Regions from separate parts of the Kitasatospora sp. NPDC033851 genome, predicted to be linked through region 1. Evidence: predicted binding sites of a transcription regulator. Region 1 holds the regulator's gene; the other holds the start of a gene.

What was found. Region 1 encodes HrcA, which represses chaperone genes, less so after heat shock. Its sites were predicted from a motif close to TTNGCACTCNGNNNNNCNGAGTGCNAA; they were not measured.
Region 2: a site for HrcA is predicted at 3,131-3,157, ahead of ACZ51D_RS06275 (FmdB family zinc ribbon protein). Genes of this name have one in related genera too.

What each region holds. Positions count from the first base shown of each region.
Region 1 covers NZ_JBVIRL010000008.1:51,574-59,411, forward strand. The annotation lists gene ACZ51D_RS17385 (AMP-dependent synthetase/ligase) at 1-636, shown strand, start outside; gene hemW (radical SAM family heme chaperone HemW) at 716-1,945, shown strand; gene ACZ51D_RS17395 (Uma2 family endonuclease) at 2,031-2,357, shown strand; gene ACZ51D_RS17400 (DUF3097 domain-containing protein) at 2,364-3,191, opposite strand; gene pspAB (PspA-associated protein PspAB) at 3,223-3,807, opposite strand; gene htpX (zinc metalloprotease HtpX) at 3,884-4,804, opposite strand; gene hrcA (heat-inducible transcriptional repressor HrcA) at 5,128-6,162, shown strand; gene dnaJ (molecular chaperone DnaJ) at 6,240-7,379, shown strand; gene ACZ51D_RS17425 (16S rRNA (uracil(1498)-N(3))-methyltransferase) at 7,505-7,838, shown strand, end outside.
Region 2 covers NZ_JBVIRL010000002.1:701,010-708,847, forward strand. The annotation lists gene ACZ51D_RS06265 (potassium/proton antiporter) at 1-1,269, shown strand, start outside; gene ACZ51D_RS06270 (MFS transporter) at 1,642-3,030, shown strand; gene ACZ51D_RS06275 (FmdB family zinc ribbon protein) at 3,169-3,465, shown strand; gene ACZ51D_RS06280 (hypothetical protein) at 3,771-4,043, shown strand; gene mscL (large conductance mechanosensitive channel protein MscL) at 4,074-4,493, shown strand; gene ACZ51D_RS06290 (hypothetical protein) at 4,510-4,809, opposite strand; gene ACZ51D_RS06295 (sigma-70 family RNA polymerase sigma factor) at 4,933-5,904, opposite strand; gene ACZ51D_RS06300 (phosphatase PAP2 family protein) at 6,330-7,265, shown strand; gene ACZ51D_RS06305 (carbon-nitrogen hydrolase family protein) at 7,308-7,838, shown strand, end outside.

The sequences.
Region 1 (7,838 bases):
ATCGGCACCGTGGGCCGCCCGCTGCCCGGCACCGAGGTGCGGATCGCCGAGGACGGCGAGATCCTGCTGCGCGGCCCGGGCATCATGCGCGGCTACCACAACCTGCCGGAGAAGACCGCCGAGGTGCTGGAAGCGGACGGCTGGTTCCACACCGAGGACATCGGCGAACTCAGCCCCGACGGCTTCCTGCGGATCACCGACCGCAAGAAGGACCTGTTCAAGACCTCCGGCGGCAAGTACGTGGCGCCCAGCGAGGTCGAGGGCAAGTTCAAGGCGGTCTGCCCGTTCGTCAGCAACATCCTGGTGATCGGCAACGGCCGCAACTTCTGCACCGCGCTGATCGGCCTGGACGAGGCCGTCCTCATGCCGTGGGCCGCCGAGCACGGCCTCGCCGGCAAGTCCTACGCCGAGCTGGCCGTCGAGCCGGCCGTCCACGAGCTGATCGAGGGCTTCGTGAAGCGGCTCAACACGGGGCTGCAGCGCTGGCAGACGATCAAGAAGTTCCACCTGCTGCCGCGCGACCTCGACGTGGAGCACGGCGAGCTCACCCCGAGCCTGAAGATCAAGCGCCCCGTGGTCGAGAAGACCTACGCGGACGCGGTCGCCGCGATGTACACGGGCGCCAACGAGGTCTGACCCGGCCCGTCCGCACCCCGTCCCACCCCGTCCCGTACGGTCCGCGCAGGCTTCACGGACCGTACGGGACAATGGGGGCATGCCCTCCGCACTCCCCGACGGCGAACCGGTGCCGTCCGACGGTTCCCTGCCCGCCCACGCCCTCGACGGGCTCGGCAGCCGCCCGTTCGGTTTCTACCTGCACGTGCCGTACTGCGCCAGCCGCTGCGGCTACTGCGACTTCAACACCTACACCGCCACCGAGCTGCGCTCCTCCGGGGCCGTCGCCTCCCAGGAGACGTACGCCGACAACGTGGTCGCCGAGATCCGGCTCGCCCGGAAGGTGCTGGGCGACACCGACCTGCCGGTGCGCACCGTCTTCCTCGGCGGCGGCACCCCCACCCTGCTGCCCGCCGGCGACCTGGTGAAGATGCTCGCCGCCGTCCGCGAGGAGTTCGGGCTCGCCGACGGCGCCGAGGTCACCACCGAAGCCAACCCGGAATCCGTCGACCCGGCGTACCTGGCCGAGCTGCGCGAGGGCGGCTACAACCGGATCTCCTTCGGCATGCAGAGCGCCCGCCCGCACGTCCTCCGGCTGCTCGACCGCCACCACACCCCGGGCCGCCCCGAAGCCTGCGTCGCCGAAGCCCGCGCGGCCGGGTTCGAACACGTCAACCTCGACCTGATCTACGGCACCCCGGGCGAGTCCGACGACGACTGGCGGGCCTCCCTGGACGCCGCCATCGGCGCCGGGCCCGACCACGTCTCCGCGTACTCCCTGATCGTCGAGGAGGGCACCCGGCTCGCCGCCCGGGTCAAGCGCGGCGAACTGCCGATGATCGACGACGACGTGCACGCCGACCGCTACCTCATCGCCGAGGAGGCACTGGGCGCTGCCGGGTACCGGTGGTACGAGGTCTCCAACTGGGCCACCACCCCCGAGGGCCGCTGCCGCCACAACGAGCTCTACTGGACCGGCGCCGACTGGTGGGGAGCCGGCCCCGGCGCCCACAGCCACATCGGCGGCGTCCGCTGGTGGAACGCCAAACACCCCGCCGCCTACGCCCAGGCCCTCACCGAGGGCCGCACCCCGGGCCTGGGCCGCGAGGTCCTGGCGGAGGAGGACCGCCGCGTCGAGCGCATCCTCCTGGAACTGCGCCTGGTCGAGGGCGTCTCCCTCGATCTGCTGACCGGCACCGGCCGCGAGGCCGCCGCCCGGCACCTCGCCGACGGCCTCCTCGCCCCCGAGCCCTACGCGGCAGGCCGCGCCGTCCTCACCCTCCAGGGCAGGCTCCTGGCGGACGCGGTCGTGCGTGACCTGGTGGACTGACATTCGTTGACGTGGGTGTCAGCCGTCGGAGGGAGCGTGCGATGACCGCCATCGATGATCGGATGACCGGGGTCTTCGCGACCCGGTGGTCTTCGAGCGCGGGGTGGTCGAGGAGTACGGGCGGCTACTGCCGTCGCCTGTCGTCACCCTGGTGGTCGAGGTGGTGCCGAAGACCAGTGCCGACCGTGACTACCGGACCAAGCGGGAGCTCTACGCCAAGGGCACTGTCCCCGCGTATCTGATCGTCGACCCGATCAAGGGGGAGTGCGTGCTGCTGACCGAGCTGGGTCAGGATTCCGGGTCCGGACTCCCGAGGTACATGTCGGAGCGGACCAGCAAGTTCGGCGAGCCCGTCCCCATCGACCAGCTCGGCATCAGCTTGGACACCACGGACTTTCAGAAGTACGTCTGACCGGCCTCAGTCCGGCAGGGTCACGAAGTCGATCAGCTCCTCGACCCGGCCCAGGAGTTCGGGTTCCAGGTCCTTGTAGGTGTCGACCTTGGACAGGATGTGCTTCCAGGCGGCCGGGGTGTCCGTCGGCCAGCCGAGGCGGCGGCAGGTGCCTTCCTTCCAGTCCTCGCCGCGGGGGACGGCGGGCCAGGCGGGGATGCCGACGGCGGCGGGCTTCACGGCCTGCCAGATGTCGATGTAGGGGTGGCCGACGACGAGGACGCGGTCGCCGGTGACCCGGGCGGCGATGCGGTGCTCCTTGGTGCCGGGGAGCAGGTGGTCGACCAGGACGCCGAGGCGGCGGCCGGGGCCGGGGGCGAAGTCGGCGACGATCGCGGGCAGGTCGTCGATGCCCCGCAGGTACTCGACGACGACGCCCTCGATGCGCAGGTCGTCGCCCCAGACCCGCTCGACCAGCTCGGCGTCGTGCCGGCCCTCGACGTAGATCCGCGACTCGCGGGCGACCCGGGCGCGGGCGCCGGGGACGGCGATCGAGCCGGAGGCGGTGCGGCGAGGCGTTCGCGGCGCCGCCGGGCCGGCCGGGCGGACCAGGGTGACGGCCTTGCCCTCCAGCAGGAAGCCGCGCGGGACCAGCGGGAACACCCGGTGCTTGCCGAAGCGGTCCTCCAGGGTGACGGTGAACCCCTCGGCGGTCTTCTCACACCGCACCACCGCCCCGCAGAAGCCGGTCGCCGCCTCCTCGACCACCAGGTCCCGCTCGGCGGGCACCTCCGGGGCGGGGGCCTGCTTCTTCCACGGCGGGGTCAGGTCGGGACCGTACTGGCGGCTGCGCATACGGGTGATCATAGGGATGGCGGACGGGCCGTCAGAGGCCCGGCGCGCCCCAGACCGGGAACCAGCGGCTGAGGTCCTTCTCCAGCCGCAGGTCGTTCCCCAGCATCGCGTTGACCTGCAGCTCCAGCGGGCTGTTGCGCTTCTCCCCGCCGCCGGGCATCGGGGCGAAGGGGTAGAAGGTGCCGCGTTTGTAGAGGTAGACCAGGGCCAGGGACTGCCCCTGCGGATTGCGGAAGCCGACCAGGGAGCAGAGCAGCTGCGGCCCGAAGCCGTTCGCCTCCAGTTCGCTGTTGACCGCGTGCAGGTCGTTCACCAGCTCCGGCAGTTCCTCGGGCTGGTGCCGGGCGAGCAGCCAGGAGTAGCCGTAGTCGTCCTTGGAGGCCTCCACCGGGACGCCGCCGCGCTCGGTGTCGGCGTCCAGCAGCGCCCGTACCTGCTGTTCGACCTGGACGAAGGCCGCGCCTTCGACGGCCGCGAAGCAGACCGAGCCGAGCCCGGTGGGGGTGAACGCGGCGCCGGCCTCCAGGGTGAGTGCGGCGGACGGCACGCCGAACAGCTGGTCCAGGTCGGGCTTGACGGGCTTGGTGCGGCCGAACAGGGCGTCCAGGATTCCCACGGCGGTCCTTTCGTCAGCGGAGGTCGGCGGAGGTCGGCGGAGGGTCTGCAGGGGTCGGCGGAGGGTCGGCGGGGGTTCAGTGGCCGAGCTGCTCGGAGATCTTCGCCAGCTGCTCCAGCCGCTTCTCCAGCGTCGGGTGCGTGGAGAGCAGCTGGGAGGCGGTCTCCCGGGCGTTCAGCGCGGGGGCGAAGTAGAAGGCGTTGTAGGGCTGCGCCTGGCGCAGGTCCTTGCTGGGGATGGCCGCGATCTGCCCGGTGACCTTGGTGAGGGCCGAGGCGAGGGCGCTGGGCCGGCCGGTGAGCTGGGCGGCGGCGCGGTCGGCGGCCAGTTCGCGGTAGCGGGAGAGCAGCCGGGTGAGCAGGAAGCTGATCGCGTAGACGACCATCGAGACCAGCGGGATGATCAGCGCGACGATGGCCGCGTTCTGGTCGTTGTTGTTGCGGCCGCCGCCCATGAATCCGCCGTACACGGCGATGCGGGTCATCGCGCCGGCGAGTACGCCGAGGAAGCCGGCGATGGTCATCACCGCGACGTCCCGGTGGGCGACGTGGGACAGCTCGTGGGCGAGGACGCCTTCCAGTTCCTCGGGCTCCAGGCGTCGCAGCAGGCCGGTGGTGACGCAGACGACCGCGTTCTGCGAGTTGCGGCCGGTGGCGAAGGCGTTGGGCATGTCGTTGTCGGCGACCGCCACGCGGGGTTTGGGCATGTCGGCCAGGGCGCAGAGCCGGTCGATCGTGCCGTGCAGTTGGGGGAACTCCTCCGGGGACACCGGGCGGGCGCCCATGGCCCGTTCGGTGATCTTGTCGCTGAACCAGAACTGGGCCACGAACAGCCCGCCGGAGATCAGGACGATCAGCGGCCAGGCGCCGCGCAGCAGCGCGATCAGCAGGCCGGTGAAACCGACGTACAGCAGCCCGATCACGAACATCGTCGCGACCATGCGGCCGGTCAGGCCGCGGTCGGGTGCGAAACGGGTGTGCTGGCCCGAGCTCGACATCGCTTGCTCCTCCATTCGCCGTCGCCTTCGATGCTGCCACCCGGACGGCCTCGTGGCACCACTCGCGCGCCGGGAACCCGTGACGGGAACCCGTGAACGGTGGCCGCCCCGCGGGCCGTACCTGGAACTGCGGGAAGGATCACGCCGGTCCGGCCGTTCCTGCGGCAGGACCCGGGCCTTACACTGGCAGGTACGGTTCTGGCACTCGTGTGTTCAGAGTGCCAAGGTGCCGAGGCCGGACCTTCCGGGAACGGCCGGCAGCAGCACCCGGGGACACCCAGGGACACAGACGGACAACGAGCGAAGACGGAGGTGCGTGCCCCATGGCCGGTGAGGTCCGCCAGCTGGACGACCGCAAGCTCGCCGTGCTCCGCGCGATCGTGCAGGACTACGTGGGCACCGAGGAGCCCGTCGGGTCCAAGGCCCTGGTGGAGCGGCACAACCTCGGGGTCTCGCCGGCGACCGTCCGCAACGACATGGCGGCGCTGGAGGAGGAGGGGTACATCCACCAGCCGCACACCAGCGCCGGCCGCATCCCGACCGACAAGGGGTACCGCCTCTTCGTCGACAAGCTCGCCGAGGTCAAGCCGATGAGCGCCCCCGAGCGCCGGGCGATCCGGCACTTCCTGGACGGCGCGGTCGACCTGGACGACGTGGTCGCGCGCACCGTGCGGCTGCTCGCCCAGCTGACCCGGCAGGTCGCGGTGGTGCAGTACCCGTCGCTGACGCGGTCCACCGTGCGGCACATCGAGCTGGTGGCGCTGGCCCCGGCGAAGGTGATGCTGGTGCTGATCACCAACACCGGCCGGGTCGAGCAGCGGATGGTCGACTGCCCGGGCACGGTCGGCGAGACGGTCCTGGCGGACCTGCGGGCCGCGCTCAACACCAGAGCCGCCGGCCGCCGCCTCCCGGAGGTCCCGGGGCTGCTGGAGGAACTGCCGGCGATGTTCGAGCAGGCCGACCGGCCGACCGTCAGCACGGTCCTGGCGACCCTGTTCGAGACGCTCGCGGAACAGAACGAGGAGCGGATCATGCTGGCCGGCACGGCCAACCTGACCCGCTTCGGCCACGACTTCCCGCTCACCATCCAGCCGGTGCTGGAGGCCCTGGAGGAGCAGGTCATCCTGCTCCGCCTCCTGGGTGAGACCAACGACGCCGCGATGACGGTCCGGATCGGGCGGGAGAACGCCTACGAAGGGCTGATTTCCACCTCGGTCGTGTCGGTCGGTTACGGTTCGGGCGACGAGAGCGTGGCCAAACTGGGTGTGATCGGCCCGACCCGGATGGACTACCCGGGCACAATGGGGGCGGTGCGCGCGGTGGCGCGGTACGTGGGTCAGATCCTGGCCGAGTCGTAGCAAAGACCGCGCGTCCTGGAGATGACGCGCGGTAACCAGTCGCAGCACTACTACAGGCGGAACAAGCGGAGCATTTGGTGGCCACGGACTACTACGCGGTACTCGGCGTCCGACGGGATGCGGGGCAGGACGAGATCAAGAAGGCGTTCCGGCGCCTGGCACGCGAACTGCACCCGGACGTCAACCCGGACCCGAAGACGCAGGAGCGGTTCAAGGAGATCAACGCCGCCTACGAGGTGCTCTCCGATCCGCAGAAGCGCCAGGTCTACGACCTCGGCGGTGACCCGCTGTCGCCGGGCGGCGGTGGCGCGGGCGGTTTCGGCGCCGGCGCGGCGGGCTTCGGCTTCTCCGACATCATGGACGCCTTCTTCGGCGCCGCGGCCGGCCAGCGTGGCCCGCGCTCGCGCACCCGCCGCGGCCAGGACGCCATGATCCGGCTGGAGATCACCCTGGAGGAGGCCGCTTTCGGCACCACCAAGGAGCTCCAGGTCGACACCGCCGTCACCTGCACCACGTGCAGCGGCGAGGGCGCGGCCCCCGGCACCTCCGCCCAGACGTGCGACATGTGTCGCGGCAAGGGCGAGGTCTCCCAGGTCACCAGGTCCTTCCTGGGCCAGGTCATGACCTCCCGTCCCTGCCCGCAGTGCCAGGGCTTCGGCACCGTCGTGCCGACCCCGTGCCCGGAGTGCGCCGGCGACGGCCGGGTCCGCGCCCGTCGCACCCTGACCGTCAAGATCCCGGCCGGTGTCGACAACGGCACCCGGATCCAGCTGGCCGGCGAGGGCGAGGTCGGCCCCGGCGGCGGCCCGGCCGGCGACCTGTACGTCGAGATCGCCGAGACCACCCACACCATCTTCCAGCGGCGCGGCGACGACCTGCACTGCACCGTCACCATCCCGATGACGGCGGCCTCGCTCGGCACCCGGGTGCCGCTGCAGACCCTGGACGGCCTGGAGGAGGTCGACATCAGGCCCGGCACCCAGTCCGGCCAGTCGATCCCGCTGCACGGCCGGGGCATCACCCACCTGCGCGGGGGCGGCCGGGGCGACCTGATAGTGCATGTCGAGGTGAAGACGCCCAGCAAGCTCGACGCCGAGCAGGAGGACCTGCTGCGCCGCCTCGCGGTGCTGCGCGGTGAGGAGCAGCCGTCCGGCCAGTTCGCGCCGGGCCAGCAGGGCCTGTTCTCCCGGCTGAAGGACGCCTTCAACGGCCGGTAGCCGTCCGCGCAGGGGTGCCGGGGGCCCACCCCGGCACCTCTTTCGCGTGTCCCCCCTCAGGCCGTAGGCCGCACCCGGGCCTCAGGCCTCAGCCCGCAGGCCGCACCCCGGAAAGGTTCCCCCGCATGACCGCACCCGTCTTCGTCGTCGAGACCGAGCGGATCGTCGCCGCCGCGCCCGGCACCGTCGTGCGCCTGGACGGCCCGGAGGGGCGGCACGCGGCCGCGGTGAAGCGGCTGGAGCCGGGCGAGTCGGTGACCCTGGCCGACGGGCAGGGGCTCGGCGTGGACGGGACGGTCGCCGAGGTGCTCGGCAAGGACGCGATCGACGTGGCGGTCGCCGCCGTGCGCCGCGAGCCGGAGCCCGCGCCGCGGATCGTCGTCGTCCAGGCGCTGCCCAAGGGCGACCGCGGCGAGCTGGCCGTGGAGACCATGACCGAGGTCGGCGTGGACGTGGTCA
Region 2 (7,838 bases), on a different contig from region 1:
GCCGAGGGCGGCCTCAAGACCAGCTGGCGGGAGATCAAGCCGGTGATGCCGGCGGCCACCGTGCTCGCCACCGCCGGCGTCGCGGTCAGCGTGTTCGCCACCGCGGCCGGCGCGCACTGGCTGGTCGGCCTGGACTGGCGGACCTCGCTGCTGCTCGGCGCCATCGTCTCCTCGACCGACGCGGCCGCCGTCTTCTCGGTGCTGCGGATGGTCCCGCTGCCGCACCGGCTCACCGGTCTGCTGGAGGCCGAGTCCGGCTTCAACGACGCGCCCGTGGTCATCCTGGTCGTCGCCTTCGCCACCACCGGGGAACTGGACTCCTGGTACGTCCTGGTCGGCACGATCCTCGCCGAGCTGGCGATCGGCGCGGTGGTCGGCTTCGCCGTCGGCAAGCTCGGCGCCTACGGGATCAAGCACGTCGCGCTGCCCTCCTCGGGCCTCTACCCGATCGCCGTGATGGCGCTCACCGTGCTCGCCTACGCGGGCGGCGCCCTGCTGCACGGCTCCGGCTTCCTCGCCGTCTACATCAGTGCGGTGATCCTCGGGAACTCCAAGCTGCCGCACGGACCGGCCGTCCGCGGCTTCGCCGACGGGCTGGCCTGGATCGGGCAGATCGGCATGTTCGTCCTGCTCGGCCTGCTCTGCACGCCCGCGACCATGGGCTCCTCCGTGGTGCCCGCGCTCGTCATAGGCGCCGTGCTGGTCTTCCTGGCCCGGCCCCTGTCGGTGGTGGTGTCACTGACCCCGTTCAAGGTGCCGGCCCGCGAACAGGCGCTGCTGAGCTGGGCCGGGCTGCGCGGGGCGGTGCCCATCGTGCTGGCCACCATCCCGGTCGTGTCGGGCGCGCACAAGGCCGCGGACGTGTTCAACATCGTCTTCATCCTGGTCGTCGTCTTCACCCTGCTCCAGGGGCCGACCCTGCCGTGGGTGGCCAAGCGGCTGCGGATCGGCGAGGGCGCGATGGGCCAGGACCTCGGCATCGAGTCCGCCCCGCTGGAGAAGCTGCACGGGCACCTGCTGTCGGTCGCGCTCTCCCCCACCTCCCGGATGTCCGGCGTGGAGATCGGCGAGCTGCGGCTGCCCAAGGGCGCGGCGGTCACCCTCGTCGTGCGCGAGGGCAACTCCTTCGTGCCGGACAAGGCGACGGTGCTGCGCGGCGGGGACGAGCTGCTGGTGGTCACCACGGACGAGGTCGGCGAGGCGGCGGAGCGGCGGCTGCGGGCCGTGGACAGGGGCGGCAAGCTCGCGGGGTGGCTCAACGGGCGGTGAGCCCGGATGCCTCCGGGGCACTGGGGGCGGGTGGGGGTGCTCAGGGCGCTCGGGGCGCTCGGAGCGCTCGGAGCGGGTGGGGTGGTCGGGGTGCCCGGGGCGTTCCGGGGTCGCCGGGAAAGGGGTGGACTAGCGGGATCTACGCGCGTAACTGTATGCTGGTTCGACCACGCCGTATAACCACCGCTCAGAACACCCCAGCATCTGCCTGACGCAGAGTTGGCGCGACCGCTCGGCGGCCGCGGTCCACCCCCGGCAACCACACCGGGCCGACCCGGTATCACCCCGGTCGACGCGCGAGAGGACGACTCTCGGCGCCGTCGGGGCCACCCCATGCCCTGCCGCGCTACCAGGCAGCAGGAAGGACCGACCGTGACGGCCCGCCGAACGGTCGACCGCGCCGCGGACACCACCGCGGACACCACCGCAGCCCGGACCCCCACCCGAGTCGGGTACGGCGAGCTGCTGCGCACCCCCGGGGCCTGGACCTTCCTGGCCCCCGCCCTCGTCGCGCGACTGCCCTACGCGATGCTCAGCATGGGCATCCTGCTGCTCGTCACCCAGACCCACGGCTCGTACGGCACCGCCGGTACCGTCACCGCCGTCGCCGCCGTCGCCCAGGCCCTGATCGGGCCGCAGACCGGGCGGCTGGCCGACCGGTACGGGCAGTCCGCGGTACTGGTCCCGACCGTCCTCGTGCACGGGGCCTCGGTCGGCGCCCTGATCGCGCTGGCACTGGGGCACGCCCCGGCCTGGAGCCTGTTCCTGGCCGCCGTGCCGGCCGGTGCGAGCGTGCCGCAGATCGGCGCGATGGTCCGGGCCCGCTGGATCGCCCGGTTCACCGCCGACGGCCCCTCCGACGCCTCGGCGGCCCGGGTGAGCACCGCGTTCGCCTTCGAGTCCGTGACCGACGAGTTCACCTTCGTGATCGGCCCGATCCTGGCCTCCGGCATCGCCGCCCTCGCCAACCCGGCGGCCGCCCTGGTCGCCGAGGCCGCGCTGACCGTCGCCGGCGGCCTGGCCTTCGCCGCCCAGCGGCGCACCGCCCCCGCCCGGATCGTGCAGCAGCCCGGCACCAAGCGCGCCTCGGCACTCGCCTCCCCCGGCGTCCGGCTGCTCGCCGGGACCTTCCTCGGGGTCGGCGCGGTGTTCGGCGGCATGCAGGTCTCGGTCAACGCCTTCGCCGACTCCGTCGGACAGCACGCCGCGGGCGGCACCGTCTACGGGATCTTCGCGGGCGGCTCCATGCTGGCCGGCGTGCTGTACGGCGTGATCGCCTGGCGCCGGCCCGTCCAGCAGCGGATGCTGATCAGCTACGCGCTGCTGGTGCTGGGCTGCTCCACGCTGTGGGCGATGCCCAACCTGGTCGCTCTCACCGTGGCCGGGCTGGTCTGCGGTCTGGCCATCGCGCCGACCCTGATCAGCGGCTACACCCTAGTCGAGACGCTGGTCGCGGACGGCGCCAAGACGGAGGCCTTCACCTGGCTGACCGGTGCCATCGGGCTGGGCCTGGCGGTCGGCTCGATGGCGGCCGGGAAGCTGATCGACGGGCACGGGCCGTCCACCGGCTTCCTGGTGCCGTTGATCGGCGCCGGACTGGGGCTGGTCACGCTGTTCTCGCTGCGACACCTGCTGGTGGCGCCGAGCGCGGGGCGCGGCCGGATCGTCGCGACCTCCGGAGCGGCCTCCGCGTCGGCTTCCGAAGCGGCCTCCGGGGAGCGCGGGGGTGCTGCGCAGCTGGTGGGCACGGCCAAGGGCTGAGCGAGCGGTGGTCCGGCAGCCGAGACCAGGCCGAGGCCGGTCGCATCTCACACCGGAGTCGCTGGACTGATCCAGCGGAATGCCGCATCATTGACCATCGTTAGCACTCATAAGGCGAGAGTGCCAGGAGGAAGACAAGTGCCCACGTACCAGTACCAGTGCACCGAGTGCGGCAACGGCCTGGAGGCGGTGCAGAAGTTCACCGACGAGGCGCTGACCACGTGCCCCGACTGCCAGGGACGGCTTCGCAAGGTCTTCTCGGCGGTGGGTGTCGTGTTCAAGGGATCCGGCTTCTACCGGACCGACAGCCGCTCCTCCTCCAGCAGCTCGGTCGGCTCCGGGTCTTCGTCGACCTCGTCGACGTCGTCCACCCCGGCGCCCACTTCGAGCACGGGCTCCTCGGCGCCGTCCAGCCCGGCTCCGGCCGCGAGCTGATCCCCGGCCCCGGGACGGAACGACCCAGGCGCCCAGCAGTCCTCGGAAAGGCCCGTCGGCCCCGCATTCCTGCGGGGGCGGCGGGCCTTTTCGCGCCCTCCCCCGTCTCTCCGCGTCTTTTCACACCGCTTTTGTCACCGCGGAAGAGTCGGATCCACTCGCGCGAGTGTACGAACTTGTCCACAGGGGGCGGTTTGTCCACAGCCTGAGGGAAACCGCTTTCCGAGTCCGCCCCGACGGCGCATCGTGGGGGTCGTCAGCCGGTCCACCGGGGGTCGGCTGCCGGACCTTTCGGAGGTGCGTCGATGACGACCGTGAGCTTCTCCGTCCCGCTGCCCGCGCCCGCCGTGCCGCCCCGGCAGGAGGTGCCGAGCTTTCCGCCGATCCGGCGCGGGTGCGGCGGGTGGCACCGCTGGCGCAGCGCGGTGCGGCGGCGGGCCGGGGTGCCCGCGCTGGTGCTGCTCGCGGTGGCGGCCGCGCTCGCGCTCGGGCCCGCGCGGGCCGGTCTGCCGCCGCCCGGCGGGGGCGCGCTGGGCCGGACGGGTTGTCAATCCGGAGCTTCGGAAGATCACCCGTAACCCGGAAACGACTTCGTCGTTCGAGGCGGCATGAAGGGCTTCAAGGAATTCCTGCTGCGTGGAAATGTCGTCGAACTCGCCGTCGCCGTGGTCATCGGTGCCGCTTTCACCAATATCATCAACGCCTTCGTCAAAGGCGTGATCAATCCGATTGTCGGTGTGTTCGGAACGAAGGACCTGGGTTCCTACAGTTCCTGCCTCAAGGGGCCCTGCGAGGTGAGCGCGACCGGTGAGGTCACGTCCGGAATCCTCATCCTGTGGGGATCGGTGCTCAGCGCCGCCCTGCAGTTCCTGATCACCGCGGCCGTCGTCTACTTCGTTCTGATCGTGCCCATGAACAGGATGGCGGCCCGCCGCAAGTCCTTCACCGAGGCGGCGGCGGAGGCAGAGGCCAAGGAGGTCCAACTGCTGACCGAGATCCGCGACGCGCTGGTCACGCCGCTGCGCTGACCGCGCTCGCCCGTCCTCAGTCCCCGTGGTGGGGCGGGCGCTGGCTCAGGTACCAGTCCAGCCCCCGCCCGCCGCTCTCCCCCGCCCCGGAGCGCCCGCCCCAGCCGGCGTCGGTGTCGTCCCGGGACTGCTGGTCCAACGGGTCCCGGAAGACCAGCCGGGCCTTGGCCGCGGGCTTCTTCTGCGACTCCCCGCCCTGGCCCCGGCCCTGGCGGTCCTGCTCCTCGCGGTCCCGGTCCTGGGCCTGGTCGTCCTGGGCCTGCGCCTGGCGGTCCTGAGCCTGGTCCGTCGGCCGGTCCTGTTCCTGCTCGCTCACCCTGTCCACTCCGTTGCTCGCCTCGTCCTGCCCCTCCAGCCTAAGAGCCCCGTGGCACGCCTCGGGTCCTGGTGCGGAGCGCTCCGCACCAGGACCCGGTCGGGGGCTCGACAGGCCTTCCGGTCAGGCGGCTTCGAAGCCCGCGTGGTCGGCGATCTTCTTCAGCTCGGCCAGCGCGTGCTTCTCGATCTGGCGGATCCGCTCGCGGGTGAGGCCGTGCTGCTTGCCCACCTCGGTGAGGGTGCGCTCGCGACCGTCCTCCATCCCGTAGCGGGACCGGATGATCGAGGCCGTGCGGTCGTCCAACCGCCCGATCAGATCGTCCAGTTCCTCACGGCGGAGCATGACCATCACGGCGTCCTCCGGGGACGTCGCCCCGGTGTCCTCGACCAGGTCGCCGAACTGGGTCTCGCCCTCGTCGTCGACCGACATGTTGAGGCTGACCGGGTCGCGCGCCCAGTCCAGGACGTCCTTGATCCGAGCCTCGGTGGTGTCCAACTCGGCCGCGATCTCGGCCGGCTCGGGCTCCCGCCCCAGCTCCTTGGACTTCTCTCGCTGCACCCGCCGGATCCGCCCCAGCTCCTCCACCAGGTGCACGGGCAGCCGGATGGTGCGGGACTGGTCGGCGATGGACCGGGTGATCGCCTGCCGGATCCACCACGTCGCGTACGTGGAGAACTTGAAGCCCTTGGCGTAGTCGAACTTCTCGACGGCGCGCACCAGGCCCGCGTTGCCCTCCTGGATGAGGTCCAGCAGCGGGAGGCCGCTGCGCGGGTACCGGCGGGCGACCGCGACCACGAGCCGGAGGTTGGAGCGGATGAAGACGTCCTTGGCGCGCTCGGCGTCGGCGGCTATCGTCTCCAGCTCCTCGCGCGTGACGCCGTCGGGGAGTCCCTCCTCGTCCAGCAGGTGCTGGGCGTACACCCCGGCCTCGATCCGCAGCGAGAGCTCGACCTCCTCGGCGGCATCGAGCAGGGGCGTCCTGGCGATCTCGTCGAGGTACATGCCGACCAGGTCACGGTCGGCCTCAAGGTTGGTCGGGCGGGCCGCGCGAGTCCGGTCGGCCCTGTCGCGAACGACGGCACGGGTGGCCATGCTTGCTCCCTTTGCTGGTGTTGCCGAGGTCTGCCTGCCTGCCCCGAGGGCAAGAAGTGCGGGCCCCGCCCCGGGGCTCACACGTAACGATCCAACGAACAGATTCCGGACAACATTCCCAAGTCACTCAGATTCTTCCCCGTGATGCAGTATCCTGCCGGTTTTCACCCCGACTTTGGACGCTCGGTGACCACCCGGGTACATCCCGTGCCCTCGGGCGACCGTTCCGGGAGTGATTTCTTCACTCGACCCTCACGCGCCGGCCGCCTACCCGTTGAACAGGCGAACGGCCGCGCGCGTTCCCGCACACTCCCGGTTTCCGCCCGCGCCCACGCCCCGGCGCACGCAGGACCTCCTCACAAACGATGCCAAATCGCTATCGCTCCAGCTCCTGATCGGCGCAGGACACTGGGAAGGTGTCAGCCATGCACCTGACCAACAGCACGACCACCGTCACTGCGCGTAACCGCAGTCTCCTTCGGGACGCCGCGGTCGTGTTGGTTTGTGCCGCGCTCTTCGGCCTCCTGGCGGCCCTGGTGACGGGCCACTGGCGCCCGCTGATCCGCTTCGACCAGGAGTGGATCGGCGAACTGCACACCTACGCCCGGGAGCACCGGATCTGGACCGCCGCGGTGCAGACGCTCTCGGACATCGGCGGCACCGTCACCATGCGTACACTCCTCGGAATCGCCGCCGTCTGGCTCTGGTTGATCGGTGCGCGGGTCCTGGCCGGCTGGGTGGCCGCCCAGACCCTGGTCGGCTGGGGCGCCCAATGGGCACTGAAGCTGGCCTTCGACCGCAGGCGGCCCAGTTTCTCCGACCCGGTCTCGCACGCCGGCGGACCGGCTTTCCCCTCCGGGCACGCCATGGCCTCGGCGATCACCTGCGCCGTCCTGGTCGGCCTGGTCTGGTACCGGGTTCGCCGCCGGGGCCGGACCGCGGCCTGCGCGGTGGCAGCGGCGACGGTGCTGACCATCGGCTGGACCCGGGTCGCGCTCGGCGTGCACTGGCCCAGCGACGTACTGGGCGGCTGGCTGGCCGCCGGGATCGTGCTGGGCGCCGTGACCACCGTGATCGAGCTCTGGCGCCCCGGCGCGCTGGCCCGCGACGTACGGCGGGTCAACTGGCGTACCAGGCCCAGGGTTCAGCGGGTCATCGTGCCTTCCATCCGGTCGCCCCACCCCACCGACCCGCTGGACGACGGCGCACCGGGCGACGGCGTGCCACTGGACGACGACGTACCGCTGAACGACGGCTTTCCGGACCACGGTGTCCCGGACCACGCCGTCCCGGACCACCGCGTTCGGGACGACGACACCCTGAGCAACACTGCCGACCGGCCGCACAAGAGAGCCAGTTGAGACCACGTCACCGGTCCGAGGCCGTCCGCTAGCGTGACCGCCGTGACCACCGCCCCTGCCCCCGCCCCCGCCGTCCCCACCGTCACCGCCGGATACCCCGAGCGGCCGCTGCGGATCGCCACCGTCCAGACCCAGGCCGTGGCCGGCGACATATCCGCCAACGCCGCCCAGGCCGCCGAGCTGATCCGCGAGGCCGCCGGCGCCGGTGCCCGCCTGGTGCTGTTCACCGAGAAGTTCCTCTCCGGGTACGAGCCCGAGCTGATCCGCGCCGACCCGCTCAAGTACACCGTCCAGCCCGGCGATCCGCGCCTCGCTCCGATCGCCGAAGCGTGCCGCGAGACGGGGGCCGTCGCCGTCGTCGGTGCCGCCGTGCAGGACGGTGCCGACCTGCGGATCTCCGCCCTCGTCATCGGCGCCGACGGCGGCTTCGTCACCCGTTACGACAAGCAGTACCTGTTCAAGGCCGAACGCGACCTCTACCGCCCCGGGACGGCCGGCTGCACGCTGGAGCTGGACGGCTGGCGGCTCGGCCTCGGCATCTGCTACGACTCCGGCTTCCCCGAGCACGCCCGC